4 regions of the Nocardia sp. NPDC003963 genome follow, and region 1 is predicted to be linked to each of the others. Evidence: riboswitches for the same ligand, from Rfam matches in the RefSeq annotation. Region 1 holds a riboswitch; each other region holds the start of a gene.

Region 1 (7,302 bases):
CGGTCACCGTGTGTTCCACCTGGATCCGCGGATTCATCTCGATGAACACATGGTTGCCGCGCTCGTCCAGCAGGAACTCCACCGTGCCCGCGCAGCTGTAGCCGATCTGCCGGGCGAACGCCACCGCGTCCGCGCAGATCCGGTCCCGCAGCTCCGGATCCAGATTCGGCGCGGGCGCCAGCTCGATCACCTTCTGATGGCGCCGCTGCAGCGAACAGTCCCGCTCGAACAGATGCATCACATTGCCCTGGGTATCGGCCAGGATCTGCACCTCGATATGCCGCGGATTCACCACCGCCTGCTCCAGGAAGACGGTCGCGTCACCGAACGCCGACTCCGCTTCCCGCGACGCCGCCTCGATCGCCTCCCGCAGGCCGGATCGCTCGGCGACCCGGCGCATCCCGCGGCCACCGCCACCGGCGACGGCCTTCACGAACACCGGGAACTCCATGGTTTCCGATGCCGCCAGCAACTCCGTCACATCGGCCGAGGGCGCGCTCGAATTCAGCACCGGCAGCCCGGCCGCCTTCGCCGCGGCGATCGCGCGGGCCTTGTTACCGGCCAGTTCGAGAACCTCGGCGGCGGGACCGATGAAGGTGATGCCCGCCCGGGCGCACGCGGCGGCCAGATCCGGGTTCTCGGACAGGAACCCGTACCCCGGGTAGATCGCGTCGGCGCCCGCTGTCCTGGCGGCCTCGATGATCGCCTCGACCGAGAGGTAGGCGCGGACCGGATGGCCCTCCTCGCCGATCTCGTATGCCTCGTCGGCCTTCAGACGGTGGACCGAATTCCGGTCCTCGTGCGGGAAGACGGCAACCGTCCCGACACCGAGCTCGTACGCCGCGCGGAAGGCTCGGATGGCGATTTCGCCGCGGTTGGCAACCAAGACTTTCGAGAACATTGGACCAACGTACCCGGCGCCACATCCAGGATCGACAGCGAAGTCCACTTGGCAGGATCTTCACAGGAGGGTATGGCAATGCTGCGAAGTATTGTTCATCGCACCGTCATATCTCACCGCCCACAACCCGGGCCTGTGCGTATATTGCGGTACCGCAATCCCCCGGCCATCCGCGGGATGCGGCCGATTTTGCGAAGGTATGCGAAGCCGTGTCCGGCCCGTACCGGGCCGACCGCCCTGGGCTACTCGGCGCGTCCGCGTTATGGTGGTGCACGCAGCTGGTCCGCCGGCCGGACGACGAGGAGCCCCGAACGTCCGCCCCCGGCGCCGAAGCCCGCACCACGCGGGTGAGAGGGAATCCGGTGGGAATCCGGAACTGTCCCGCAGCGGTGAGCAGGAACGAACGCCGTCATCAGCACTGGGCGCACAGCCTGGGAAGCGACGGCCAGTAGGTCGGCCGTATCGGCCGGTGCCCGCGAGTCCGAAGACCTGCCGGCTGTACCGGGTACGCCGTATCCGGTGGCCACCGCCTCGTGGATTGGGCGCTGCGGTCCACCAGTGCTGACATTGCGATCCGCCCGCGCGGCCGGTCGTACGGGGTCTCATCGGTGCCCGTGCGTCCGTGAACGGCGATGGCCGTCGAACTTCAGCACTGGAGAACACCGTGACTGTTATTTCGCAAAGCCCGTTCACCGCAACGGTTCTCGGACTTCCCCGGGTGGGGCCGCGCCGGGAACTCAAACGCGCGACCGAGTCCTACTGGGCCGGGCGTATCGATGCGGCACAGCTGCACGACACCGGGTGCACGCTGCGCCGCGACCAGTACACCGCGCTGGCCGCCGCCGGCCTCGATTCGATCCCGGTCGGCACCTTCTCCTACTACGACCAGATGCTCGATACGGCCGTGCTGCTGGGCGCCCTACCGGCCCGGGTGGCCGATATCGACGACCCGCTGGACCGCTATTTCGCGGCCGCCCGCGGGAACGAATCGGTGGAACCGCTGGAAATGACCAAATGGTTCGATACGAACTACCACTACCTCGTTCCCGAAATCGGTCCGGAGATCACCTTCACCCTGCATCCCGGCGATCTGCTCGCACAGGTGGCGGAGGCGATCGAGCTGGGTGTCGCGGCGCGGCCCGTCGTCATCGGGCCGGTCACTTTCCTGAAGCTCGCCAAGACCACCGGCGGCGCGGCACTGGACCGTATCGGGGAACTGATCCCGCTGTACCGGGAGCTGCTGCGGCTGCTCGCCGAAGCGGGTGCGACCTGGGTGCAGCTCGACGAGCCCGCGCTGGTCACCGACCTCACCGACGCAGAACTCGCCGTCGTCCGCCGCGTCTACACGGAATTGACGGAGTCCCGGGACCGGCCGGCGGTGCTGGTCGCCACCTACTTCGGGTATCCGGGGCCGGCCCTGGACACCCTCGCCGGGACCGATATCGAAGGTATCGCGGTCGATCTGGTCGCCGGTACCGATATCGCCGCGGTCGCGGCGGTACCGGCCCTGGCGCACAAACTGCTCGTCGCGGGCGTGGTCGACGGCCGCAATGTGTGGCGCACCGATCTCGACGTCGCATTGGCGACATTGGCCACCCTGCTGGGAAGTGCCGGATCCGTGGCGGTCTCCACCTCGTGCTCGCTGTTGCACGTGCCGTACTCGCTGGCGGTGGAGACCCGACTCGACGACGCCCTGCGTTCCTGGCTCGCCTTCGGTGCCGAGAAGACCGCCGAGGTGCGGGTACTGGCCACCGGGTTGACCGGCGGGACCGAATCCGTAGCCGCGGAACTCGGGGCGGCCCGCGCCGCCGCGGCGAGTCGCCGGGCCGATCCGCGGATCGGCAACGCCCAGGTGCGGGCGCGACTGGCCGCGCTGGGCCCGGCTGCCGTTCGGCGGGCGCCCGCCGAACAACGCCGGACCCTGCAACAGGATCGGCTGCGCCTGCCCGCGCTGCCCACCACCACGATCGGCTCCTACCCGCAGACCTCGGCGATCCGGCTGGCCCGGGCGGCGCTGCGGGCCGATGAGATCGACCGGGCCGAGTATGTTCGGCGGATGCGGGCGGAGATCGCCGAGGTCGTCGCGCTACAGGAGGAACTGGAGCTCGACGTGCTGGTGCACGGCGAACCTGAACGCAACGATATGGTCCAGTACTTCGCCGAACAGCTCGACGGATTCGCCGCCACCGATCTCGGCTGGGTGCAGTCCTACGGCACGCGCTGCGTACGCCCGCCGATCCTGTTCGGCGATGTCTCCCGTCCCGCCGCGATGACGGTGGACTGGATCACCTACGCCCAATCGCTCACCGATAAACCGGTCAAGGGCATGCTCACCGGACCGGTCACCATCCTGGCCTGGTCCTTCGTCCGGGACGACCAGCCACTGGCGGATTCGGCCCGCCAGGTCGCCCTGGCAATCCGGGACGAGACGGTGGATCTACAGCATGCCGGTATCCGGATCGTGCAGGTCGACGAACCGGCACTGCGTGAACTGCTCCCGTTGCGCGCCGCCGATCAGCGGGCGTACCTGGACTGGTCGGTGAACGCGTTCCGATTGGCGACCTCCGGCGTTTCCGACGCCGTCCAGATCCACACCCACCTGTGCTATTCGGAATTCGGCGAGGTGATCGAGGCGATCGCCGGACTGGACGCCGACGTGACCTCCATCGAGGCCGCCCGGTCGCATATGGAGGTGCTGGACGATCTGAACGCGTCGGGCTTCGACGCCGGGGTGGGACCCGGTGTCTACGATATCCACTCGCCCCGCGTCCCGGGCGTCGAGGAGATCACCGCGGCGCTGCGCGCGGCACTGAAAGCCGTTCCGGCCGAACGCCTCTGGGTCAACCCCGACTGCGGCCTGAAAACCCGTGGTCCCGCCGAAGTGGCGGCCTCACTGCGCAATATGGTGGCCGCCGCCCGCAGCGTGCGCTGATGGCGCGGTCCGGGTCGCACCGCGCGGCGCGACCCGGACCGTTCAGCCTTCCGGATCCCCCGCGCCCGGTCCACGGCGTTTCGGCCGCCGCGCTACACACTGCGGGCAGGTCTGCGTCATCCGCAGCACCGGTCGCAAGCGCGCCGGCGCGGACAGCGACCGCCGCACCGCACGGCATCTCTGCCTTTCCTCCATGACACCCGACCCCTTCCCCTCGGCGATACCGTCGCCTGGTTTGACGCCGGGCGACCCGGCACGGTTCCCGCGGGATCGAGGGCCCGGCGCGACTGCGCTACGCGGGCGGCATGCCTCGAGGCGTCGGCCCCGAGGTCGTGAGCGGGGCCGGACGATCAGGATTTGGCCAGGTATTCCAGGCGTTCGGAATCGACGGCCGCGTGCATCATCGCGGCCAGACCCGGATGCCCGGACAACCCGGGATCCGCTTCCACCAGTGTTCGCGCCAACTCCTGAGCCGCGGTGATGACCTCGAGATCGTCGAGCAGTGACAGCAGCCGCAGCGACCGGGTGGTCCCCGACTGCGCCGCCCCGAGCACATCGCCCTCCCGCCGCTGGCGCAGATCGAGCACCGAGAGCTCGAACCCGTCGGTGGTGGCGGCGACGGCCTCCAGCCTGGTCATCGCCGGACCGCCGGGCGCCGCATCGGTGACGAGCAGGCACAACCCGGCATGCGCGCCACGGCCGATCCGGCCACGCAACTGATGCAGCTGGCTCACCCCGAACCGGTCGGCGTCCACGATCACCATCACGGTCGCGTTCGGAACATCCACGCCGACCTCGACCACGGTCGTACAGACGAGTACATCGATATCGCCGGCGTTGAAGTCCCGCGTCACCTGGTCTTTTTCATCCGACGGCAACCGCCCGTGCAGCAGTCCGATGCGCAACTGCGCCAGCGGTCCGGTCCGCAGGCGTTCGAAGACATCGATCACAGCCTGAGTGGACGGGGGTTCCTTACCCGTATCGGCGCCCTTTCCGCCCCGCCCCCGGGCCGGACCGTCCTCGTCGTCGCCGATCCGCGAGCACACGACATAGGCCTGCCGTCCGGCACCGACCTCCTCGGTGATCCGCTCCCAGGCGCGGTCGACCCAGTTGGGATGCACTCGGCGCGGCACCACCTTCGACTGGATCGGCGAACGCCCCCGGGGCAGTTCGGTCAGCGTCGAAGTCTCCAGATCACCGAGCGTGGTCATGGCGATGGTGCGCGGAATCGGAGTCGCGGTCATCACCAGCAGATGGGGTGAGAAACCCGCCTTGGCCTTGGCGCGCAGGGCATCGCGCTGCTCCACACCGAACCGGTGCTGTTCGTCCACGATCACCAGGCCCAGATCGAAGAATTCGACCGAATCCTGGATCAGCGCGTGGGTACCGATCACGATCCCGGCCTCGCCGGTCACCGCGGCCAGCAATGCCGCGCGTTTGGTGGCGGTCGGCATGGAACCGGTCACCAAGGTCACCCGGGTCGCGGTCTCGGCCGCGCCGAGTTCTCCGGCCTGCCCGAGATCGCCCAGCATCGCCGAGAGCGACCGATAGTGCTGGGCGGCGAGCACTTCGGTCGGTGCCAGCAGCGCACACTGCTGCCCCGCGTCGATCACCTGGAGCATCGCGTGCAGCGCGACGATCGTCTTACCGGAGCCCACCTCGCCCTGTAGCAGCCGGTGCATGGGCTGCTCGCCGGACAGGTCGTCGGAGATCTCATCGATGACCCGGTGCTGGCCCTCGGTGAGTTCGAACGGCAGTCGTTCGTCGAAGGCCGCGACGATTCCGTCGCCACGGCGCGGACAGGACCGGGCCGTCCGGCCCGATACCTCGTGCCGGCGTTCGGCCAGCACCAATTGCAGCGCCAGCGCCTCGTCGAAACGCAACCGCTGCCGGGCCCGCTCGATATCGGAGTTGTGCTCGGGCAGGTGGATCAGCCGCAGCGCGTCGCCCACCGGCATCAGCTCCCGCTCCTCGCGCACCTGGGCGGGCAGCGGATCGGCGAGCGGATCGAGCTGATCGAGAATCTGCCGGACACAGGCCAGGATCTCCCAGCTCTGTACCTTCGCGGTGGCCGGGTACACCGGGATGAACTCACGGTCGAAGAAGGACATATCCACCCCGCCTTCCCCCTTCGCGCTCTGGGCGATACCGCGTAGATCGCCCCCGCCGCGCACCGTGGTGAGGGTGGGCTGATCGTCGTCGGACTCCGGCAGGATCAGATAGCCCGGATGGCTCAGATTCCACTGCCCCGGGCGCCAGTAGTTGACCGTCCCCGACATCATGGCCCGGACACCCTGCCGGATCACATATTTCACCTTGTCACCGTTGAAGAAGGTGACATCCACACCGCGTCCGCCGCCGGTGTCGAGGACCACCTTCAGCAGCGACCCCCGGCGCTGCCGCATCGGCCGCAGATCGGCCCTGGTGACCCGCCCGATCACGGTGATGTGGGCACCGTCCTCCGGCGCCTCCTCGGTGAGCGGCTGCCCCTGGGTGGCATAGCGCAACGGATAGTGCCGCAGCAGATCTTCCACGGTGTGCATATCGAACGCGTCGGCCAGCGAGGCGGCGGCCTTCGCGCCGAGCAGATGGTCGAGCCGGTCGCTCAGTGTCGCCATCGCCCTACTCCTCTCACCGCGGCCCGCCGGTACGGGTCCGGCGGGTACTCATTCCACACCGATCTGTATCAGGTCCCCCGGTTGGCCTCCGGAATACACCGTCACCTCGACGCCGGGGAATTCGTCACCGATATGCCCGGCGAGGTCGCCGGCGAGCCCGTCCGGGGCACCCGCGCCGACCAGCAGTGTCACCAGTTCACCGCCCAGGCCGAGCATCCGGTCCAGTAGCGTCCGGGCCGCCGCACCGGGGTCCCGGTCGATCACCACCACATCGTGGCCGACCAGGCCGAGCCCGTCGCCGGGCACACAGGTCCCGACCATGGTGAGCGCCCGTTCCGCCGCGCAGCGCAGCGCACCCCAGCGGGTACTCGCGGCCGCTTCGGACATGGTGAAAGCATCGTCCACGGCGACCCTTGCCCGGTCGTGAACCGCCAGGGCCGCCAGCCCCTGGACCATACTGGCGCTCGGCAGCAGCAGCACATCGCGGCGGGCATCGCGCGCCGCCGCACCGACCGCCACCAGTTCGTGCGCCGGGAGCGCCCCGTTGGGCAGCACCAGCACCTCGCGGTGCGGCAACTGCCGGATGGCCGCGAGCAGTACCGCCGATTCCAGTACCCGTTCCGCGTTCAGCACCACCGCGCCCCCCGCCTCGAAGAGCGCGGCCGCACCGGCGCCGGACGCGACGGCCAGCACGCCTCGGTCGGCGGCCTCCCGGGGGCGCCCGCTGATCTGCCGCGCGGCCCGGTCGTGCACCTGCCGCGTATCCGCGGCCTCGCATACTCCGGTGATCACCGCGCTACCCGTCCGCGGACGGCTGTGCCCGGTCTCCCCGTTCTCTCCGTATCCGGTGT
Region 2 (7,302 bases), on a different contig from region 1:
ACGCGGGGACGCCGATGAGTGCCGTGACCACGCCGACCGGTACCTCCTGCGGCGCGAATACGGTGCGGGCGAGTGCGTCGACCCAGACCAGCAGTATCGCGCCCAGAACCGCGGTCACCGGGATCAGGCGGCTGTGCCGGGGGCCGACCAGGAAACGCGCGGCGTGCGGGAGTACCAATCCGATGAACCCGATCGCTCCGGCGGCACTGACCAGTACGGCGGTCATGAGCGCGGTGGTCACGAGCAACAGCAGCCGGGTCCGGCCGACCGCGACGCCCAGGGTCGCCGCGGCCGAGGAACCGAAGGTGAACGCGTCCAGCGCGGACGCGTACCACCAGCACAGCGCCATCCCACCCGCGCAGACGATCGCCGTGGTGCCCACATCGTTCCAGGTGGCGCCCGCGAGCGACCCCAGCAGCCAGAACAGGATCCCGCGGGTCCGTTCGGCGTCGGCCGAGGAAAGCACGATGAACGAGGTGAGCGCGGAGAACAATTGGGTCCCGGCCACCCCGGCCAGCACCACCTTGGCGGTGCCGCCGCCGGCACCCGCGGCCAGGACCAGTACCAGGCCGAACGAGATGAGCGCCCCGAGGAACGCTCCGGTGGACAGTGAGATCAGTCCGCCGCCCACGCCCAGGACGGCCACGAGCACCGCGCCGGTGGACGCGCCGGAGGAGATCCCCAGGACGAACGGGTCGGCGAGTGGGTTGCGCAGCAGTGACTGCATGACCACTCCGCAGACTCCCAGCCCGGCGCCGCAGATCGCGGCGAGCAGGGTGCGCGGCAGCCGCAACTGCCAGACGATGCCCTCCCGGATCGGCGAAACAGCGGCGGTGCCGGCGCCCAGCTTCTCGAACAGGACCGCGTAGACCTCGCCGACCGACAGCTCCGCCGGCCCGATGGTGACGGTGAAGGCCATCGAGGAGATCAGCACGACCAGCCCCGCCAGAACCAGCGCCGCGGTAGCGGGTGCGCGGGCGATCCGGGCGGTGGTGCGCGACGGTGCATCCGGGCTCACGAACCGTGGCCCCACCGTTCCAGGGCGTCGGCGACCTTCTCGATACCGTCGACCGTCCGGATCGACGGGTTCAGATCGGCGCCGTTGACCACGATGTAGCGCCGATCGCGTACCGCGGACAGTTCGGCGGTCACCGGGTTCGATTCCAGGAACGAGATCTTGCTGTCCAGGGCGTCCCCGGCGAGACTGCGCCGGCTCAGATCGGCCAGTACGAGGGCAGCCGGGTCACGGTCGAGTACCGTCTCCCAGCTGACCTGCGGCCATTCGTCGGTGGTGTCGTCGAATACATTCTTCGCGCCCACTGCGCCGGTGATGATCCCGGAGGAGCCGCAGCAGCCCGCGACATACGGTGTGGACGTATCGGCGAACCAGAACGCCAGCGAGACGCCGTCCGCGGCGATCCGCCCGGCCGCGGCGTCGTGGCGATCGCGTAGTTCGGTGACCAGCTGTTCGCCGCGGTCCCGCACATCGAAGATCGCGGCCAGTTCGCGGATCTCCCGGTAGACCGAATCCATGGTCAGCGGTTCGGTCCGGGCGCCGTCGGCATTGACGCTGATATCGGTTTTGCCGTCACAATCGGTCGGCGAGAGGTAGGTGGGCACACCCAGTTCGGTGAACTGTTCGCGTTCGGCCACGCCACCGGGACCGAGCGTGCCGCCGAAGGACGCGGATACGAAATCCGGTTCCTTGTCGAGGACCACCTCGAACGAGGGTTTGTTGTCGGCCAGTCGCGGCACTCGCGCGTTGTCGGCGGCCAGATTCGCGCGGACGGGATCGGTCCAGGTGGCGGTGCCCACCATCCGATCGGCCAGCCCGAGTGACAGCAGGATCTCCGCCGACCCCTGGTTGAGGGCCACGGCGCGTTGCGGGGGCGCCGGGACGGTGATTTCGGTTCCGCAGTTGCCGAGCTTCATCGGATAACCGGATCCACCGGCGGCTGCCGCGGGATCGCCGGAACTGTCCGCACCGGAACATCCGGCCAGCAGGAGGGTGGACACCACGGCGGCGACCGCCAGGGAAATGGACCGCGTCACGGCGTGGACTCCTTGCGTCTGGGCCTGTGCGCGAGGCCGGGAACCGAGCTCGGCGGGTGAGTGATCGGACTCCACCACACGGGTGTCACCGTTGCGCGCCAGTCCCGGATTCGCACCGGGTTCCCTCACCGCGCCGCGACCGCAGTGCGGCCGTGGACCATGCTATCGGACACAGAACTGGACGTACGACCGGATCGTGCGGTGGTGCCGAGGGGGCGAATGCGACGGCGATTTCCTGCCAGCACACCAGGGGTGCCCTCGCCGATGCTCGTGGAGTAACAGCGGAATCGCGAAAGGAACGATATGTCGGAGAAGATCGTGGTGGTCACCGGGGCGACCCGCGGAATCGGACGCGCCACCGCGACGGCGTTCGCCCGGCGGGGCCACCGGGTGATCGTCACCGGACGCCGCGCGGCGGCGGTGGAGACGGTAGTGGGAGAACTGCGGGCACAGGGGCTCGCGGCCGAGGGCGAAGTCCTGGACGTGTGCTCGGTGGACAGCGCGCGGTGCCTGCGCGAAGCGATCGCCGAACGATACGAGCACATCGACGTACTGGTGAACAATGCCGGCATTCTGCCCGAGGCGACCGCGGCGGGCACGGTGAACTTCGCCCATCCGGGCGCGTTCACCGAGACCCTCATGACCAACACCTTCGGTCCCGTCAATGTGATCGAAGCGTTGCTTCCTCTGGTGCGCCGGGCGCCGGCCGGCCGGATCGTCAATATCTCCACCGAGATGGGTTCGCTCACCCAGCAACGCAATCCGGACTCGGCGTACTACTCGATGGTGGTCCCGGGCTATCAGGCATCGAAGGCGGCGTTGAACAGCATCACGGTCGGGCTGGCGAAAACCCTCGCCGGCACCGATGTCCGGGTGGTCTCGGTATGCCCCGGTTTCGTCGCGACCGAACTGGCTCCGGCGGCGGCCGACGCACCGACGACACCGGAGGAGGCCGCGGCGGTCGTCCTCGCGGCGGCGGAGTCGCCGGATATGTCCACCGACGGTTCCTTCGTCGGTGCGCAGGGCCCCATCGCCTGGTAGTGGTGTCGCGGGGATCGGGCCTTCGCGGCTCGATCCCCGCCGGATCGGCCGGTTCGGCGGGGCCCCGGCTCACCCGGTTCGCGCGCAGGCGGCCGTGACCGTGTCGGTGGCGTAGCGCACGAAGGCGGCGACGGCGTCGTGGCACCCGGTCCAGTCGTCCACCGCGATGCCGAGATAGCCGTCCCGCGCCCGGCGCAGCAGCGCGGCGTGGCCCGCGGGCAGCAGCGGTAGGAGACGATCCGCGGCTTCCGCCTTGGACACCACCGCCCCGGAGTCCGCCGTAACCCACATACGCGCCAGGGTGAGGACCACATTGCGCTCGTCACCGTCCACACTATCGGTCAGTACGGGCAGACTTGCGGTGATCGCCCGAATCAGATCGCCCGGCGGCACCGGATCCAGAATCCGGTGGGCCGGCGGCCCGGCCAGCGCGAGCGACCCGTCACGCGCCATGGTGAGCAGGATCGCCAGATCGGGGTCGTCCGCGGAAGCCGGGACAGTGCCCCGCTCGAACTCCGCACGCAGCCATTCGCCGTAGACGAACTCCGCACGCGGTGGGAAGCGCCACGGAACGATATCGTCGCGCACGACCACCGTCAGCTCCACGGGCCGGGCGGGGCCCGACCGCGGCCAGCGCCCGGAATACCGGAGCAGGCTGCCGGCCAGGCGATCCCGGATCTCGGGGGTGATGCGCGAGATCGTGACCGCCAGGAAATCGAGGTCGCTGTCCGGCCGCAGACCGCTGGTCACCGCCGAGCCGTACAGATACAGGCCGAGTAGATCGCCGCCGAGTAGATCGGTCACGGCTCGGATGATCAGAGCGCCTTCCGCGGCGGGGTCCGGTATCGGCAGAGTCACGAATCCACGATAGGCAGTCGGCTGCCGTACGGACCCGCGGTAGTGGGCCGCCCTTCACCGAACCGGTTCACTGCCGGATACCGCGTAATCCGAAAGGCCCATCTCCGTGGTGTACGGAGTCGTGCCCAGGGAGGACAACAGGATCGGGGTTGTCACGGAGGTGGTCGGACCAGGGTCTGTTCTAGATTCGAGGAAGAGTCGGCTCGGGGTGGACGGGGCGAGCGTCGAACAGTCGGACAGCGAGGTGCGGTGTGAATACGGTGCAGACGGTGACCGGATCCGAGCACGCACCGGTCGAACCCGATAACCCGGCACCGGCGCGCTGGCCGTGGCCGGCCCGGTTCGCCTTCCGCTTCGGCGTGGTCTACTGCCTGGTGTTCTGCGTGATGATCGGACAGGTCCTGTTCGTCTTCACCGGATTCGCACACCGTTTCCTGCCCGATACCGCACCGATGTGGCCGTTGCTCGGCGCCGAACCGCTGCTGAAATGGGTCGGGCAGACGGTATTCGGCGTCGATGCGCAGTTCAACCGATTCTCCGGCAGCGGTGATCAGGCGATCATCTGGGTGATGGTGTTCAGCGCGCTGGTCGTGGCCGTCGCCGCGGCGGTGCTGTGGTCGGTGCTGGACCGGCGCCGGCTCGCCTACCCACGGGCAGCTGCCTGGTTCCTGACCGCGCTGCGACTGTGCGTCGCCGGGCAGATGCTGTTCTACGGGATCGCCAAAGCGGTACCCACCCAGATGCCGCCACCTTCCTTCTCGGCACTCGTCCAGCCCTACGGACAATTCACGCCGATGGCGGTGCTGTGGCTCCAGGTGGGCAGCGCGCCCGTCTACCAGATTCTGCTCGGGGTGGCGGAACTGGTCGCCGGTCTGCTGCTGCTGGTCCCGCGCACGGCCACGCTCGGCACGATGCTCGGTGTGGTGAGCATGGCGCAGGTTTTCGTGCTGAATATGACCTTCGATGTTCCGGTCAAGATCCTGTCGTTCCATCTGCTCGTGTTCTCGCTGCTCCTGCTCGCCCCACAGACTCGCCGGTTCGCGGATTTCTTCCTGTTCGCCCGCCGCGCCGAACCTGCTGTGCAACCGGCGCTGTTCACGAATCGCCGGGCCGGGCGGATCGCCGGGTTCGCCGAGGCCGCGATCGGGGTCTGGCTGGTCGCCGGGGTGGCGGTACTCGGCTGGTTCAGCTGGCAGGACTACGGCGGCGGTGCCCCGAAGCCGGAGTTGTACGGGCTCTGGGAGGTCACCGAGTTCCGTATCGACGGTCGGCCGGTACCGCCACTGCTCACCGACGAGACCCGTTGGCAGCGGCTGATCATCGAAGCCGAGGGCGCGGTGACCTGGCAGCGGATGGACGGCGCGCTGGTGACGGCACCCGCGCAGACCGACGGGCCCGCGCATACTCTCACGCTCACCGGGCCACCCGGCCCGGACGCCGCGCCGGCCCGGATCGCGACCTTCACCTACACCCGCCCGGAACCGGGAGTCCTGCGGCTGGACGGACTCCTGGCCGACCGGCCGGTGATCGTCGACCTGCGTGCCACCGACCCGGCCGACTTCCCGCTGAACGGTCCGCGGTTCCACTGGGTGCAGGATTCCCCGGCCCAGTAGCCCGCCCGGTCAGGCTTGGGGCGGCGGGATCACTCCGGGCTGGTCGGGAGCGCGCTGTCCCGGAACCGGGCCGGTGATACCGGGCTGACCGGCCGGATCCGCGAGCGGAACCGCGGTCGGGTTCGGCGCGGGCGGTGCCGGGGCTTCGGGTGGTGCCGGTTCGGCCGGCGGAGCGGGCGGCTGTTCGGTCGCGGGCGGAGCCGGTGCGGGCTCGGTGGGCGCGGGTGGAGCGGGTGCGGGCTCGGTGGGCGCGGGCGGTGTGGCGGGTGCCGTACCTTCGGTCGGCTCCGGCACCTCGGGTGCGGATGGCCGCGGGGTCTCGTCGTCCGGTGTCCGGGGCGGGGTGCTCTCGGGTGCGGGCGGCGCCGAAGGACCTGGAGCCGCTGGCGTGGAACCGTTCCGCGGGGCGGGCGAATCGGTGGCACCACCGGAATCGGCCGGATCGCCGGCGGGCGGGGAAGTGGTGGCGTCCGGACTTTCCGGGGCGGGTGCCGAATCCGCGCCGACCGCGGTGTCGACCTGAGCGCGGGGCGGAGGCGGCGGTCCGAGCGGTGGTAGCCCACCGGGGGCAGCCGGAGGTTCCGGGAGCGCGGGCACAGCGGTGCCCGCGGCCAGATAGGCGGGTTTGTAGACCATGTTCATGGTGAGGACGGCTTCCTGGCGCAGCACCTCCTGCACCATCTGCGCGTCGATCACCTTGGCCGCCTCCAACAGCCGGGCCAGCGCGCCGACCGGTCCGGAATCGCCGGGGGGCACGACCGCGATCTTCACCGCTTCCGCGGCCGCCGCCACCGCACCCAGGCGCAACCCAACCTGACCGAGGACCCCGGCCAGTTCCTCGACGGAATCGGCGAAACTACGTGTGCTGGCGAACGCGGCGTCGGCGGCCTCACCGTCCCATTCCATCGCGTTCATCACCCGGTCGGCGCCGGCGCGGGTCAGTGGGAGCGAGGTCTGCAGGGTGGTGGCGGCGTGCATCCAGGTACCGGAGATCCGCAGGATCTCACCGGCATCGATCTGCTGGGTGGCCCGATAGATGTCCTCGTGGCGCATGGCTTCGAAATGCTCCATGGCACTGATGTAATCGGGATCATTCCCCATTACCGAGCCTCCTCGGAACTAGGTGCGTGCGGTCCGCGGAGGCCGTAGCGAAGGCGGAGGTGTCGCAGTATCGCATCAACGGTCGAGTCTCGATTCGAGGGCGCGGACAGCGGCGGCGTTCGCGGCGTCGGCCTCGTCGTAGAGTCCACCGCTGACCAGGAACGCCTCCTTCATGCGGTAGGCCGCTTCGATGTAGTGATCGAGCAGGGCGGCGGCGTCGCGGGCCTTGTGCCCGAATCCCGCCTGCAACTGCTGAGCGGAGTTCAGACCGCCGAAACCACGCGGATCCGACGCGTCCTCGAGACGCTGGCGGAGATAGATGAGCCGGTCTGCCTGGCGGTCGTAGAGTTCCGCGCAGCGGCGTGCCGCTTCCGGATCGAACTTGACGGTTCCCGCGTGGGCTGCCTGGCGGAATCGGACGATCTCGGCTCGACTGTCTTCGATCTTCATGACTGGCGTACCCCTCCGTCGGTCACGCCCAGCGTAGCCGCAACCGATGGTCCGGGCAGCCGGTCCGCGACGATCCCGGGGTCAGGCGGGGATACGTTTCTGCAGATGCGCGGCGAGTTGTTCGGGGGAGGCGGGCACCATGTGTACGTTCTCGTCGGTTTTGAGCAGGTAGCGGCCGTCGTTCTCG
Region 3 (7,302 bases), on a different contig from region 1:
ATCGGTGGCGCCCGAATAGATATAGGTGTCGGGCTTCCAGCTCAACTCGTTCGCCTTCTTCAGCGACTGGGTCACGAAGCTCGCGGTCGCGAAGTTGACGAAGACGTCGGCGCCGGAACTGGCCAGGTTGACGATCTGTGAATCCACCGACGGCGTGGTCTGCTCGTACGACTGCTCGGCGACGATGCGGGTTCCGCTGCCCTCGAGCGCGGATTTCAGTGCGCCGAGGCTCCCGGAGCCGAGGCTGTCGTTCGGGTAGAGCACGGCGATCTTCGCCTGCGGATGGTCGCGCCGGATCTGTTCGGCTCGTTCCGACACCTCCCATCCGGTCTGCGGATTCACCGCACCGGCGACCACGGGTCGCTTGTCGAGCGTGCTGAGGAGTTCGTCGGTACCGGTCATCGGGAACACCAGCGGCACGTTCTGCTGGGTCAGGTAGTCCACGACGGCGAGGGTCGAGGCGGTGCCGATCAGATTCTGGATGGCGAACACCTGGTCCTGTTCGACCAGCGACCGCACATTGCCCACGGTGCGGGCGGGGTCGTAGCCGTCGTCCATCGCGGTGTACACGACCTTGCGGGACTTGCCGTCGCCCATCGCGACTCCGCCTGCGGCGTTGATCTCGTCGAACAGCGCGGTCGCCGCAGTGGCCTGCGCGCCGGCGACGGATTGCATGAGGCTGGTGCCGAACCTGATCTCGGTATCGGTGATGCCGGGGTCGCAGTCACCCGACGCGGTGGCGGTATCACGACCCGCGCAGGCGGTGAGAGCGGCGGTGGCGCAGAGGGCGGTCAGGCCCACGGCGAGAGTACGTTTCATGGTCGTTCCCGGGGTGTGAGAGGTGCTGAAGACAAGGGCGGGTCCTCGCCGCGCGAGCGGCGTGACCGAGCGGATGGGGCGGCAGTGTCAGGCGGGCCGGGCGGAGAAGTGTTCGCGCAGTCCGTATTCGAGGATCTCGCCGGTCCGCGCCGACGACGCCGATGCCACGACTACCTCGCCGTCCCTGCTCCCCCGGCGACCCTGATCGCCCGCTCGCCGACCCAGTTCGCGCATATCGGTTACGGATGCGGTCATGCTGCCTCCTCGGCACTTCCCTTTTATGACGTGACAGTCATGTCAACTTGAGGAAGTGTGACCGGGAACACGAGAACTGTCAACCGCCTGAAGACGCCCGTACCGCGGGCCGGACCGGCAGCACCGCGGCGACCAGGTATTTCCTCTGCGATTTCCGGTAACGATCACCGCCGGGACCGGGCGGCGCGCGCAGCCGGCGACGCAGGGCGATCGACCTCCGCTGTCGGTGGCGCCGCGATGGTCGACCTGTAGCCAGGGATCGAAATCTACGACATACTGGCCCTGGGCGGCAGGCTCCTGACCTGTCCGGGCCGCGCTTTCGACGCAGGCGCGCATTGCCCACGCTCGGCCCGCGGTCCACGCGGCGAGCATCTCCCTTTCCCGGCCGTTCCCCGGCGCCGGGCACTTCTGTACCTCCCGAGATCGCGGCACCGCCGCGCTGCGCCGTGCACCCGCCGGGACGGCCCGCACTCGTCTCGACCACTCATCAGAACGGAGCGAAAACCCTTGAGTACCCGAAGAATCACCGCCGCCACCGAGCGCGCGATCATCGAGAACATGCTCGACCGCAACCGCGAAGCACTCATCGACACCGCGCGCGGCCTGTCCGATACCGACGCCCGTCGGCGACTCGTCGCATCGCTGACGACACCGATCTCTTTGATCAAACATGCCGCTGCCGCGGAACGGATCTGGTTTCAGCGGTTCTGGGCCGGCCTCGACGCGTTCGAATGCGACGGATATTCCGAACGCGACGAGGGCACCTTCGCTGTCGCCGACGACGAATCACTGGCCGATGTCATCGCCGAGTTCGAACGCGCGAGCCGCCGATCACGAGTGATCGCGGCCCGTTTCGACCTCGACGACACCTTGGACAATCCGCTCGAGGGCACAGTCAGTATGCGATGGACCCTGCTCGCCATGATCGAAGAGTTCGCCAGGCACGCGGGACACGGCGATATCCTCCGCGAACAGATCGATAACGCCGCGGACCGGCAACCGGACCGATGAAAGTCACCTTCGAGATTTGCTGTTGACGAGCGAGCTGTCGCCGCTGTAGTGGTCGAGGAGCCGGCGATCCATGACCGCGCGCCACAGCGGCGGTACGGCGGCCAGCAGAATCATGGTGGCGTATCCGAAAGGCAGCTGTGGGGCCTCTTGGGAGCTGCGCAGCGTCTGGTAGCGGCGGCCGGGGTTCGCGTGGTGGTCACTGTGGCGCTGGAGGTGGAGGAGGAAGACGTTGGTGACCAGTCGGTCGCTGTTCCAGCTGTGCCGGGGTGAGCACCGCTCGTATCGGCCGTCCGGCCGGAGCGCCCGTAGCAACCCGTAGTGCTCGAGGTAGTTCACTGTCTCGAGCAGTCCGATGCCGATGGCGGCCTGCAGCACCAGGAAAGGGATGACGACGGGCCCGAAGAAGAGAATCATCACACCGAACAACACCAGGCTCATCGACCACGCCTGCAATAGATGGTTGTCCCAGCTGAACCACGTCTTACCCTTGCGGGACAGACGTTCCCGTTCCAGGACGAGTGCCGAGCGGAAGCCGCCCGTGACACTGCGCGGTATGAACGCCCACAGCGATTCGCCGAAGCGGGAACTCGCCGGATCCTCGGGTGTGGCCACGCGGACATGATGACCGCGGTTGTGCTCCACGAAGAAATGGCCGTACGCGGATTGCGCCAGCGCGACTTTCGCCAGCCAGCGTTCGAGCCGTTCGACCCGGTGACCGAATTCGTGGGCGGCGTTGATACCGATACCGGAAACGATTCCCAGCGTGACGGTCAGGCCCAATTTATCGACGAGTGCCAATTCGGAACCGGCCCACATGTATCCCGCGACGGCCAGTCCGATGAACTGCATCGGCAGGAATAGGAACGTGCACCAACGATAATAACGATCGTTGGACAAGGCCTCGTAGTCTTCGTCTCGCGGACTGCTTCCGTCGGAACCCACCGCGATATCCAGCACCGGGATCACCACCAAGACGAGAATCGGGCCGATCCACCAGAACAGGACCGCTCCGGTAAGGCTCACCAGTGGTGCCGGTAGTAGCGCGCAACCGGGCGCTACGGTGCTCAGAATCCAGAGATAGCGTTTACGATCGCGGGTGGTCCCGCGTCTGAGGATTGTCATATCTGTCTCGCTCGTCCAACCGATCCATTCAGTTTGGGTACGACTGCCCGAATCCGGTACCGCCGAGGCTCCCCGCGTCACGGAGGCGCATCCCGACTCGTATTCCGGATTTCTCGTGACCGGCCGGAAGTTTCCGGCGCGGCGGCAGATTCATGTTTTTCGGCGTTCCGGAGGTCGGCGCCACCTGTATCCCTGGTGGCCCGGACTCGGAAGTGGCCCGTTTCCGCGTTCGGTCCGTACAGCTCGGCACTCCCGGCCGGGTCGGTCCGGAGCCGTCTCGGCCGCGGACCGACCCGGCCGGGGACGGTACGGAGGCACCCGCGTGCGATCAGTCGATACCGCGTAGCAGCAGACCCACTGTCCGGACGGGTGTTTCGATCGCTCTTACACTCGCGGAACTACGGCAGGGCACCACAGTTCACCGGCGCCGGCACACCGGCGAGGCGATCGTTCACCCACTGCTCCGAGGTCATCATCGACGGGAAGAAGGCCACATCGTGGGTGCCCAGGAAACCGGCGGATACGGGAGGCAACCCAGCGTCGGAATCCAGCTGAACGGCCGCGCCGCCACCGCACCAGCTCGACGCCATACCGTGCACGGCCGGGTACGGAGCAGCCTCATCGTTCCTGGCCGAGTAGATACGTACCGGCACCGCCGGAGTGAGGCCGCCGAGCCGCTGCTGGTCGAATGCCTTCTTCAGTTCCGGGGAGCCGTCGATCACGGCCGCGAGAGGCAGTCCGCTGGTCGTCCACTGCGCGGTGACCTGCGGCTGCGCCATGGTGCTGGAGAGCCCACCACCGCACTTACCTATCGAATCGCGCAGGATCGCCTTACCGGTGTCGTTGAGCGCGGCATCGATTTCCGGACGGGTACCGGGATAGTCGGCGGCGATGCCGTTGAGGATCCAGGCGATGGCCGGTGCGACGCCGGGGTGGCCGTCGCTGCGCGCGATATATTCCTGCGGGCCCACCGGAGGACCGCCCACATAGGCGCCTCGTACGTTCAGCTCGGGGGCATACTCCGGTTGTAGTTCGGCCGCCGCCGCGGAAGCCATCCCGCCCTGGGAGTAGCCGTAGAGTACGACCGGCGAGTTCGGCGTGAAACCGGCACCGGGCAACCCCAACGCGGCGCGGGCGGAATCCAGTACCGCGTAACCCTGTGTCTTGCGGTTGAGGAAATTGTGGATGCCCGGCGCGCCGAGGTCGTGATAGTCGGTCATCACCACTGCCATCCCGCGGGACAGCATCTGGTAGATCGCGATGACGTCGTATTCGAAGACCAGATCGGCCGGCGGCTGGTACCGGACCACCTGCGACAGCATCGCCGACGGCGCGCACTCGACGCCTTGCCCCTGGGTACCACCCGCATACGCCACCAGCGGGCGTTCCCCCGGGCCGGTCCACGGCGCAATCGGCTCCAGATACGTACCCACCACCGTGGTCGGCGCGTCATGGGTGTCGCTGCTGGCGTAAGTGAGGCGGGTCGACTGCACCGGTACCGTCCCGGGTAGACCCGGGGCCGAGATTGCCAGGTGCGCTGCCTCGGCACGGAGGATATCGCCCCCGGCGCCCGGTGAGCGCGACGACGCCGGTTGCGTCCAAGCGGCCGGCGCGGCGATCGCGCCACCGGCTGCGACTATGAGGACTCCTGTCAAAACTGCTAGCCAAGCTCGTTTTTCGCTCTTCATACCGATCCTTCATGCGTGTGATCCAGTCAGGGCGATTGTTGAACCGAGAGACACGATTGCCGCGGACGCGAGCACAACTCTGCTGGTCAGCGAACCGTAAGCAGGGAAAGGCGACGCTTCGATCCAACAGATCTCGATCGAGTACTGCGAGTATCTCTGTTCGAACGCAGAACCGGGCACATATGCACTTCGTGTCGTCGAGGCCAAAGCATATGCCATGTTGCGGACGCAAGCCCGGAGGTCGCCGCGGGGATTCGCACAGGGCCGATCGGTACCGACGACCGGTTCGCCATCTGCCCACGGACGGCTCGGCATCGACCGGAATGCTACTGTGACCGGGCGCTGGTTACCGCCTGTCCGTGATGGGCGGTTCGCAAGAGGGAATCCGGTGGGAATCCGGAGCTGCCCCGCAGCGGTATGTGGAAACGACCGCGGTCATCAGCACTGGGCCCGCCGCCCGGGAAGCGACCGCCAGTAGGCGATACCGGATATCCGGTATCCCGTCCACGAGCCCGAAGACCTGCCCGCGCGGCCGAGCCGACGGCGCGGTCTCCTGTCGACTCCGAGGGAGCGGTTGACGAGATATGGGTCCTGTGGTGCTCGGCTGCCTGCGCACATACGCTTCGGGACGGTGCGGATAGCGCCGGCCGATGAGAACTGTCGAGAAACGGCGGCTGCCCGTCGCCGTGCTTGCCTCCGGCCTCGTCGTGGCACTCGTGGTGATCTCCGTACTCGCGCTGGCGCTCGGTGCGGCCCAGATCCCGTGGCGTGACACGATCTGGTTCCTGTGGGCCGAACTCACCGGCGCGACGGTGCTCGCCACCGACGTCGCCGACTATCGGATCATCGTCGACTCCCGATTGCCCCGGGTCCTGTCGGCTGCTCTCGTCGGCGCGGGTCTGGGCGGGGTCGGGCTGCTGGTGCAGGCCATGGTCCGTAATGCGCTCGCCGACCCGTACGTACTGGGGATCTCCTCAGGGGCGTCGGTGGGGGCCACCGCAGTCGTACTCTTCGGCGTTTTCGGGGCTCTCGGCATCTACGCGCTGTCGACCGCGGCCTTCATCGGTGCGCTCGGCGCCACCCTTCTCGTCTATCTGATGGCGCGCTCGGCGTCCGGGCTGGTACCGCTGCGGCTGGTACTGACGGGTACTGCCGTCGGTTACGGTTTCTCCGCCGCGACGACGGTACTGGTGTTCCTGGCCCCGCACGGGGATGCCGCCCGTTCGGTGATGTTCTGGCTGCTCGGGAGTCTGGCGGGCGCGACCTGGCAGATGGTTCCCCTGGTCGCCGCAGCGGCCTTGTCCGGGCTGACGGTGATCGCCGTGTACGCGCGTCATCTGAACGCGCTGGCGATGGGGGACGAGGTCGGTGCCGCACTCGGAGTGGACGCTTCCCGGTTCCGGCTGCTCCTGTTCGTGGTCGCCGCCGCGATGACGGGCTGTTTCGTCGCCGTATGCGGCGCCATCGGCTTCGTCGGGCTGGTGGTGCCGCATATCGCCAGACTGCTGGTCGGAGCCGACCATCGACGGCTCACGATCGTGACGCCTCTGCTGGGCGCGGTGTTCCTGGTGACCGCGGATCTGGTGGCGCGGACCCTCATACCTCCGCAGGAACTCCCCCTGGGCGCGATCACCGCGGCGGTGGGCGTCCCCGTTTTCGTCCTGTTGATGCGCCGCCGCGGCGCGCTGGTGGAACACGGCTGATGCGGGTCGATTACGAGAACGTGGCGGTCGAGTTCGACGGCACGCCGGTGGTCGAGGCGGTGACCCTGACCGCCGCGCCCGGTGCGTTCATCGGCGTCGTCGGACCGAACGGCAGTGGTAAATCCACCCTGCTGCGATGCCTCTACCGCGCCCTGTCGCCGACTTCGGGGCGCGTCCTGGTCGACGGGACGGATATCTCGGCGATCAGCATGCGGGAGAACGCCCGCCAGGTCGCGGCGCTGACCCAGGACGCGAACACCCCGTTCGATTTCACCGCCGCCGAGGTAGTCGCCACCGGGCGGCTACCACATACCGCGCTGCTGCGCGGTACACACCGCCGCGACCGCGAGATCTGCGCCGCGGCCATGGCCACCGCCGATATCGGTCATCTCGCCACGCGCGGCTTTCTCGCACTGTCCGGCGGTGAACGCCAACGGGTGCTGATCGCGCGGGCGCTGGCCCAGCAACCGCGTGTGCTCGTCCTGGACGAACCGACCAATCACCTCGACGTCCGCCACCAGTACAGCGTGCTGTCCGCGGCACGCGGTCTGGGGATCACCGTGATCGCGGCTCTCCACGACCTCAATCTCGCCGCGCAGCACTGCGACCGGATCTTCGTCCTGTACGCGGGCCGACTCGTCTGTTCGGGCCGCCCGCACGAAGTGATCACCACCGAGGTCCTCACTCGCTGGTTCTCGATCGGC
Region 4 (7,302 bases), 130 kb from region 1:
CGAGCCGGAGGAGAAGAGGTAGAGCGCCGTCGTGTCACCCGGCAGCTCGGGCAGCGGGGCGGTCGCACTTCCTTGCGGCAGGGTATCTGTCAGGAACAGGGGAATGCCGGGGGCCACATCTGCGATCAGCGTCTCGGCAGCAGCGGCAAGGCCGGGGGTCGACACGACGGCCTCGGGTCCGGTCTTCTGCGCGAGCGCGGCAAGCTCGGATCGCGTGGCTGTTACGTCCAAGGGCATAGCGATCGCGCCGGCGGCGAACAGTGCGTGGGCAGTGACGAAAAGATCGGGCGAGTTCGGAACCAGCAGGGCAACCGGATGGCCGTGCTCGACGCCACGTTCGATCAAGCCGGCCGCGATTCGGCCGATCCGCTCGACCAGAGCAGCGTAGGGCCTGAATACTTCGCCGTGGCGCAATCCACTGGTGATCGGTGCCGCGGCTGTCAGCGAAAGCAGGTTGTCGTAGATCATTCCGACTCCGCACGGTCGGGCCGCCCCCGCTGACCGAGAGGTATATCCGGGCTGCGGCATCTCCAAGGCGTCGGCGATCATGCCGATAAGCGAGGCAGCGAACGCCGTTGTCGAACGTCAGAGCTTCTGTCGGTGTCGAAAGGGTGGGGCAAATGCTCACACCACCCACCTGCGATTTTAGCAGCCGGCGCAATGCCGCTCCCGAGGCATTGCCCATCGATTCGGCCGGCGTGACGTTGTGACATCGACGTCGCCGATCAACATGTCGAACCGGGTTCCCTGGTCCCGCTGTTGCTGGCGGGCGCCGACAAGGACCCCACCGTCTTCCCCGATCCCGAACGATTCGATGTGACCAGGGGCAACGCCGCGGAGCACCTCTCGTTCAGCAGCGGGCTGCACGGCTGTCCGGGCGCTGATCTGGCCCGATCGAGAGGCACCGTCGCATTGCGCGCCCTGTTCGAGCGGTACCCTGATCTGCGTCCGGACGGGCCGCCGATCCCGCGCGGCCTGGTGAACCCGAACAGCTACCGTTCCATGCCCGCCAGACTCTTTGTCGGCTGGAGACCGCTGGGTCGAACAGTGCCCGGATACAGGCGGGGCTCGCCGATTCGCGTGTGTTGTATCCCTGCGGACAGCCGGTTGGTCGGATGCTGATGCTCCGGGTTCCATGGAGCATGTTCGCCCAGTCGAGACCACTCCGGCGGCCTATGCGCGCACCGCACAGAGCGCGAGCTCGATGGGAACTCGAAGTCATTGTGCCGGAGGAGCCGCCGGCACCTACACCGGATGCCGCACGCGCTTTGCCGCGCTCGCTCCTGGAAGTCGCGACAAGGCCGCGATGGCCCGGGAAGCCGAGCGTTCCGTCGGCGACGCGGAGCTCGGCGAAATGTCGCAGTACCCTGTCGACGTACGGCTCTCGACAGTGCTCGTCGATCCGGGACACCGATCTCATGTACTACCCGCCCGCCGATCGATGTTTCTGGAGGCGGGCATATTCTGGCGGGCGCAGCTGGTTCGTCGTGCGCTGTTGCGACGGTGTGCGGCGTCGAAGCCCGCCGGTTGACGTTTCGCGACGTCGAGTGGCCGGGTGAGAGGGAACCCGGTGGGAATCCGGGACTGTCCCGCAGCGGTGAGCGGGAACGACCGCCGTCATAGAGCACTGGGTTCTGTCCTGGGAAGCGACGGCGTAGTACAGCTCGGGGTATATCCCGAGTCGGCCGATCGAGGCCGATGCCCGTGAGTCCGAAGACCTGCCGGTTGTGCCGGGTGCGCCGTGCCCGGCGGCCGTCGCCTCGCGGAGTGGGTGCTACGCCGATATCCACGCATTCGGGAGAGTTCCCGATGCGCAGTCGTCGTGTGCGCGTGAACGGGTGACGGCCGTTCACTGCCGACGACAGGGTATGTATCGTGTCATCACTTTCGGGGTTCTCAGGGCCGTCGAGTCGCGGTCGCCGCAGGTCTGCCTGCCCCGTGCACTCAGGTGCTCAGTGGAGCCTTCCCGAACCGGCACCCCGGTGCAGGCGATCGGTACGGTCCGACCACTCGGCCGGTTGGTCTCCGGTGACCGGCATTGTGCGCTGCTGGGCCGGGGGTTCCGGTCGGAGTAGTACCCGCGGCCCCTCGCGTCGGGCGCAAGCACAGCACGTTCGGTTCGGGTGGCCGATTGTCGGCTCGAACGTTGCGGGAAGGAGGTCGGCCGGTGGAGAAGATGTATGCGGGCGCTCGGTTGCGGGTGTTGCGTGAGCAGGAGGGATTGTCTCAGTCCCGGCTGGCCAAGATGCTCGGATTGTCGCTGAGTTATGTCAATCAGCTGGAGAACGATCAGCGGCCGCTGACGGTGCCGGTGCTGATGCGGTTGACATCGACCTTCGATTTGGAGGTGGGTTTCTTCGCGCCGGAGACCGATGCGCGGTTGCTGGCAGATCTGCAGGAGGCATTCGCCGAGGATCCGGAATCCGGCTCGGTCAGCGGCAGCGAACTCGACGATCTTCTTTCGCGGGTGCCGGCCGCGGCGCGGCTGCTGATCAGTCAGCACCGCCGGTTGCGCAGTGCCAACGGCCAGCTCGAACAGCTCACCGCCGGGCTCGAATCGCCGGTGGTCGATCCGCGGACAGCGATGCCCTACGAAGATGTTCGTGACTTCTTCTACGACCGCCGTAATCACATCCCGGCCTTGGATACTGCCGCCGAGAGCCTGTTCGTACGGGGCGGATTCACGCTCGGTGGGCTCGATCTGCAACTGGCCCACCTGCTGCACGAAGAACACGATGTGAAGGTTTCGATCCGCTCGGAAGACCCGGCCCGGCCCGGTCCCAAGCGTCTCTATGATCCGGAGAAACGTACGCTCGTACTCGCGCGGCGCCTGACCGCCGGGCAGCGCGCGTTCCAGTTGGCTACGCAGCTGGCGTTTCTCACCCAGTCGGGGGTGATCGAGGATCTGTTCGCCGAGAGTGCTGCGTTGCCGACGGAATCGCGTCGGCTGCTGCGGATCGGGCTGGCCAATTACTTCGCAGGCGCGTTGATCTTGCCCTACGGGTTGTTCCTGAGTGCGGCCGAGGCGTTACGTTACGATATCGATCTGCTCGCGGCGCAGTTCGAGGTCGGTTTCGAAACGGTGTGTCATCGGTTGTCGACGTTGCAGCGGCGTGGGCAGCGTGGTGTGCCGTTCTTCTTCGTCCGTACCGATCGAGCGGGCAATATCTCCAAGCGCCAGTCCGCCACCGCGTTTCACTTCTCCCGTGCCGGGGGAAGTTGCCCGCTGTGGGTGGTACACGATGCGTTCGCGACGCCGGGCCGGATCCGCACGCAGATCGCGGAGATGCCGGATGGACGGACCTATCTGTGGTTGGCGCGGACTACAGGCGAGAGCAGCCCGGGCTATTTGGCGCCGTCGCGAGATTTCGCCGTCGGACTCGGTTGTGATCTGGCCTACGCCGACAAACTCGTGTATTCCCACGGGCTCCCGCTCGACGATGCGGCTGCCGCTGTTCCGATCGGAGCCGGTTGCCGGGTATGTGAGCGTGTGGCGTGTCCGCAACGGGCTTTCCCGCAGATCGGGCGACCGCTCGCCGCTGACGAGAACCGCCCGGCGACAACCCCGTACGCGCCCGCGGTGGTCGATGGCTGAAGGTGCCCGCCAAAGGCGGTCGGGTCGGGCTGCGGCGTAGGCACCGGCGCGCGGTCACCGGGGCGGGCCCGGCCATGCGCACGGTGTGCTGGATGAGCGGCACATCGTGGGTCCGGATCGCCGCGCCTCCTGCGGAGGCGAGTGCCGCGCCGGCGAGCGACCCCGCGAGCCGGTCGGCGGGGTTGGGTGATCCGAGAACGGCGTGGATGAAGGACTTCCGGGTGGCTCCGATCGCCCGGGCCGTGCTCGGCGGAACGGTTCGAGCGGCGCGGCGCAGGCGGAGTAACCGAGCCATGGCTGCCGACCCACGTCGGCTTGCGCCGGTCCGCCGTGTCCTCCACAAACTCCACAACTTTGCAGTTCAGTCTCCACAAAATACGCATTTGCGACGGATTCCGGCAGCTCTGTCGCGTCAGTAGCGTGCGAATCGAAGCGAATCGCATCGATCCCTGGAGGCCGAGGACTGTGAAGAATCATCTCGTCCGTACCCATCGTTCCGCGGAGCATTTCCCCCGCGAGCAGCATCTGGCATGGCGGATCGCGGAGGTCGCGACAGATCCGGTGGAGGTCGCCCCGGAGACCGAGGAGATGATCGTCAACCGGATCATCGACAACGCGGCGGTCGCCGCGGCGTCGTTGATCCGGCGCCCGGTCGCCAATGCGCGCGCCCAGGCTCTGGCCCACCCGTATGGCCCCGGCTCGACCGTTTTCGGTGTCGGTGGCCGGTTCTCCCCGGAATGGGCGGCCTGGGCCAACGGGGTCGCGGTGCGTGAACTCGATTTCCACGACACTTTCCTGGCCGCCGAGTACTCCCACCCCGGCGACAACATTCCCGCGATTCTGGCGGTGGCCCAGCATGCCGGCCGGTCCGGTCGCGAACTGGTTCGTGGCCTGGCCACCGGGTACGAGATCCAGGTAGATCTGGTTCGCGCGATCTGCCTGCACGAACACAAGATCGACCATGTCGCCCATCTGGGTCCGTCGGCTGCCGCCGGTATCGGAACGCTGCTCGGGCTCGATACCGAGACCGTCTATCAGGCCATCGGCCAAGCGCTGCACACGACCACCGCGACCCGCCAGTCACGCAAGGGCGAGATCTCGAGCTGGAAGGCCTACGCGCCCGCGTTCGCCGGGAAGATGGCGGTGGAGGCCGTCGACCGGGCGATGCGCCGTGAGGGCGCGCCGTCGCCGATCTGGGAGGGCGAGGACGGTGTGATCGCCTGGCTGCTCGGCGGGCCGAAGGCCGAGTACTCGGTGCCGCTGCCCGGACCCGGTGAAGCCAAGCGGGCGATCCTGGACACCTACACCAAGGAACATTCCGCCGAATACCAGAGCCAGGCCCCGATCGATCTGGCCCGCCGTCTGCGCGACCGTATCGGTGATCTCGACCAGATCGCGTCGATCGTCCTGCACACCAGCCACCACACCCATGTGGTGATCGGCACCGGCTCCAACGATCCGCAGAAATTCGACCCGCGAGCCTCCCGGGAAACCCTCGACCACTCGGTCCCCTACATCTTCGCGGTCGCGCTGCAGGACGGCACCTGGCATCACGAGCGCTCCTACGCTCCCGAGCGCGCGCAGCGCCCCGACACCGTGGAGCTGTGGCGCAAGATCTCCACCGCCGAAGACCCGGAATGGACTCGCCGCTACCACTCCACCGACCCGGACGAGAAGGCCTTCGGCGCCCGCGCGGAGGTCACCCTGAAGAGCGGGGAGGTGATCGTCGACGAACTCGCGATCGCCGACGCCCACCCACTCGGCGCGCGGCCCTTCGCCCGTGACCAGTACATCGCCAAATTCCGCACCCTCGCCGAGGGCGTTGTCGATCCGGCCGAGCAGGACCGCTTCCTCGAAGTGGTCGAGCGCGCGGGTGAGCTGTCCGTGGGTGAGTTGTCGGAGCTCACCTTCACCGTCTCGCCGGATGTGCTCGCCCGCGCGCCCCGTTCCCCGAAGGGACTGTTCTGATGACCGGCCTCCTGGCGGCGTCCACGTCGGCCGCCGAGAAGCGCATCGCCTTCCGCGCCGGCCTCGAATCGGGCGGGATCCAGCGGTTCCCCGGTGCCTTCAATCCTCTTGTCGCGAAACTGATCCAAGAAATCGGGTTCGAAGGTGTCTATGTCTCCGGTGCGGTGCTCTCCGCCGATCTGGGACTGCCCGATATCGGCCTGACCACCCTCACCGAGGTCTCCGGGCGCGGTCACCAGATCGCCCGGGTCACCGACCTGCCCGTGCTCATCGATGCCGACACCGGGTTCGGTGAACCGATGAGCGCCGCCCGCACGATCACCGTGCTCGAGGACGCCGGTATCGCCGGCTGCCACCTCGAGGACCAGGTGAACCCCAAGCGGTGCGGGCATCTCGACGGAAAAGCCGTGGTCCCGACCAGCGAGATGATGCGCCGACTGCGGGCCGCGGTCGCCGCGCGCCGGGATCCCGGCTTCGTGATCTGCGCCCGCACCGACGCCGCGGGAATCGAAGGCATCGCCGCGGCGATCGACCGCGCGAAGGCCTACGCCGACGCCGGCGCCGATCTCATCTTCACCGAGGCGCTGCACACGCCGGCGGAGTTCGAGAAGTTCCGGGCCGCTGTATCGATCCCGCTGCTGGCCAACATGACCGAATTCGGTAAATCCGAGCTGATTCCGGCCACCACGCTGGAATCGATCGGCTACAACGCGGTCATCTACCCCGTCTCGACCCTGCGGCTGGCGATGTTCGCCGCCGAGGCCGGGCTGCGGGAGATCTACGCCCAGGGCACCCAGTCGGGCCTGCTGGACCGTATGCAGCATCGCAGCCGCCTCTACGAACTGCTGCAGTACGAGCGCTACAACGAATTCGATTCCGACATATTCGATTTCACTCTGGGAAGGAACCAGTGATGAGCTCAGCATCGCTCAGCGATTCGGTGAGGGGTGGTGGTCGGGCGACGGGTGGGCCGGAGACCGCGATACCGACCATCTACAAGGGGCTGGCGGGCATCGTCGTCGACACCACCGCCGTCTCGAAAGTGGTGCCGGATACGAACTCGCTGACCTATCGCGGTTATGCCGTGCAGGATCTGGCCGCCCACTGCACCTTCGAACAGGTCGCCTATCTCCTCTGGAACGGGGAGTTGCCGACCGATGCCGAGCTGGAGCGTTTCCAGCAGCAGGAGCGTGCCTCCCGGCGGGCCGACCGGTCGCTGCTGTCGCTGGTGGCGAAGCTGCCCGACAGTTGCCATCCGATGGATGTGGTGCGGACGGCGATCAGTTATCTGGGGGCCGAGGATCCGCTCGAGGACGACAACTCCGCGCCGGCCAATCGCGCGAAATCGTTGCGGATGTTCGCCGTGCTGCCGACGATCGTCGCGGCCGATCACCGGCGCCGGCACGGCCTGGACCCCATCGCCCCGCATTCCCATATGGGATACGCCGAGAACTTCCTGAACATGTGCTTCGGCAAGGTCCCCGCCCCGGAGCTGGTGAAGGCGTTCGAAGTCTCGCTGATCCTGTACGCCGAGCACAGCTTCAACGCCTCGACCTTCGCGGCGCGGGTGGTGACTTCGACACTGTCGGATATCTACAGCGCGGTCACCGCGGCGATCGGTGCGCTCAAGGGTTCGTTGCACGGCGGCGCCAACGAGGCCGTCATGCATCACATGCTCGAGATCAACGATCCCGCCCTGGCCGAGGAGTGGTTACGGGAGAAGCTGGCGAAGAAAGAGA

What was found. A riboswitch is a leader RNA that binds a small molecule or an ion and turns the genes downstream of it on or off. The one in region 1 is predicted to bind cobalamin.
Region 2: linked by a shared signal. The riboswitch ahead of ACWEWT_RS30895 (ABC transporter substrate-binding protein) and the one ahead of metE (5-methyltetrahydropteroyltriglutamate--homocysteine S-methyltransferase) in region 1 are both predicted to bind cobalamin.
Region 3: linked by a shared signal. The riboswitch ahead of ACWEWT_RS13330 (FecCD family ABC transporter permease) and the one ahead of metE (5-methyltetrahydropteroyltriglutamate--homocysteine S-methyltransferase) in region 1 are both predicted to bind cobalamin.
Region 4: linked by a shared signal. The riboswitch ahead of ACWEWT_RS17955 (short-chain fatty acyl-CoA regulator family protein) and the one ahead of metE (5-methyltetrahydropteroyltriglutamate--homocysteine S-methyltransferase) in region 1 are both predicted to bind cobalamin.

The regions. Positions count from the first base shown of each region.
Region 1 is NZ_JBSGIP010000009.1:175,180-182,481, reverse strand. Features, by position in the region: gene ACWEWT_RS18550 (pyruvate carboxylase) at 1-901, opposite strand, end outside; cobalamin riboswitch at 1,254-1,392, shown strand; gene metE (5-methyltetrahydropteroyltriglutamate--homocysteine S-methyltransferase) at 1,566-3,833, shown strand; gene recG (ATP-dependent DNA helicase RecG) at 4,184-6,451, opposite strand; gene ACWEWT_RS18535 (DAK2 domain-containing protein) at 6,500-7,302, opposite strand, start outside.
Region 2 is NZ_JBSGIP010000036.1:18,681-25,982, reverse strand. Features, by position in the region: gene ACWEWT_RS30900 (FecCD family ABC transporter permease) at 1-919, opposite strand, end outside; gene ACWEWT_RS30895 (ABC transporter substrate-binding protein) at 1,015-1,932, opposite strand; cobalamin riboswitch at 2,070-2,229, opposite strand; gene ACWEWT_RS30890 (SDR family NAD(P)-dependent oxidoreductase) at 2,356-3,093, shown strand; gene ACWEWT_RS30885 (aminoglycoside adenylyltransferase family protein) at 3,163-3,951, opposite strand; gene ACWEWT_RS30880 (DoxX family protein) at 4,221-5,564, shown strand; gene ACWEWT_RS30875 (hypothetical protein) at 5,574-6,665, opposite strand; gene ACWEWT_RS30870 (hypothetical protein) at 6,741-7,115, opposite strand; gene ACWEWT_RS30865 (ESX secretion-associated protein EspG) at 7,197-7,302, opposite strand, start outside.
Region 3 is NZ_JBSGIP010000004.1:269,481-276,782, reverse strand. Features, by position in the region: gene ACWEWT_RS13355 (ABC transporter substrate-binding protein) at 1-819, opposite strand, end outside; gene ACWEWT_RS13350 (hypothetical protein) at 907-1,074, opposite strand; gene ACWEWT_RS13345 (DinB family protein) at 1,582-2,085, shown strand; gene ACWEWT_RS13340 (alkane 1-monooxygenase) at 2,089-3,207, opposite strand; gene ACWEWT_RS13335 (lipase family protein) at 3,606-4,700, opposite strand; cobalamin riboswitch at 5,222-5,437, shown strand; gene ACWEWT_RS13330 (FecCD family ABC transporter permease) at 5,546-6,598, shown strand; gene ACWEWT_RS13325 (ABC transporter ATP-binding protein) at 6,598-7,302, shown strand, end outside.
Region 4 is NZ_JBSGIP010000009.1:47,479-54,780, forward strand. Features, by position in the region: gene ACWEWT_RS17945 (class I adenylate-forming enzyme family protein) at 1-468, opposite strand, end outside; gene ACWEWT_RS17950 (cytochrome P450) at 760-1,122, shown strand; cobalamin riboswitch at 1,524-1,725, shown strand; gene ACWEWT_RS17955 (short-chain fatty acyl-CoA regulator family protein) at 2,168-3,595, shown strand; gene prpD (2-methylcitrate dehydratase PrpD) at 4,061-5,563, shown strand; gene prpB (methylisocitrate lyase) at 5,563-6,477, shown strand; gene ACWEWT_RS17970 (bifunctional 2-methylcitrate synthase/citrate synthase) at 6,477-7,302, shown strand, end outside.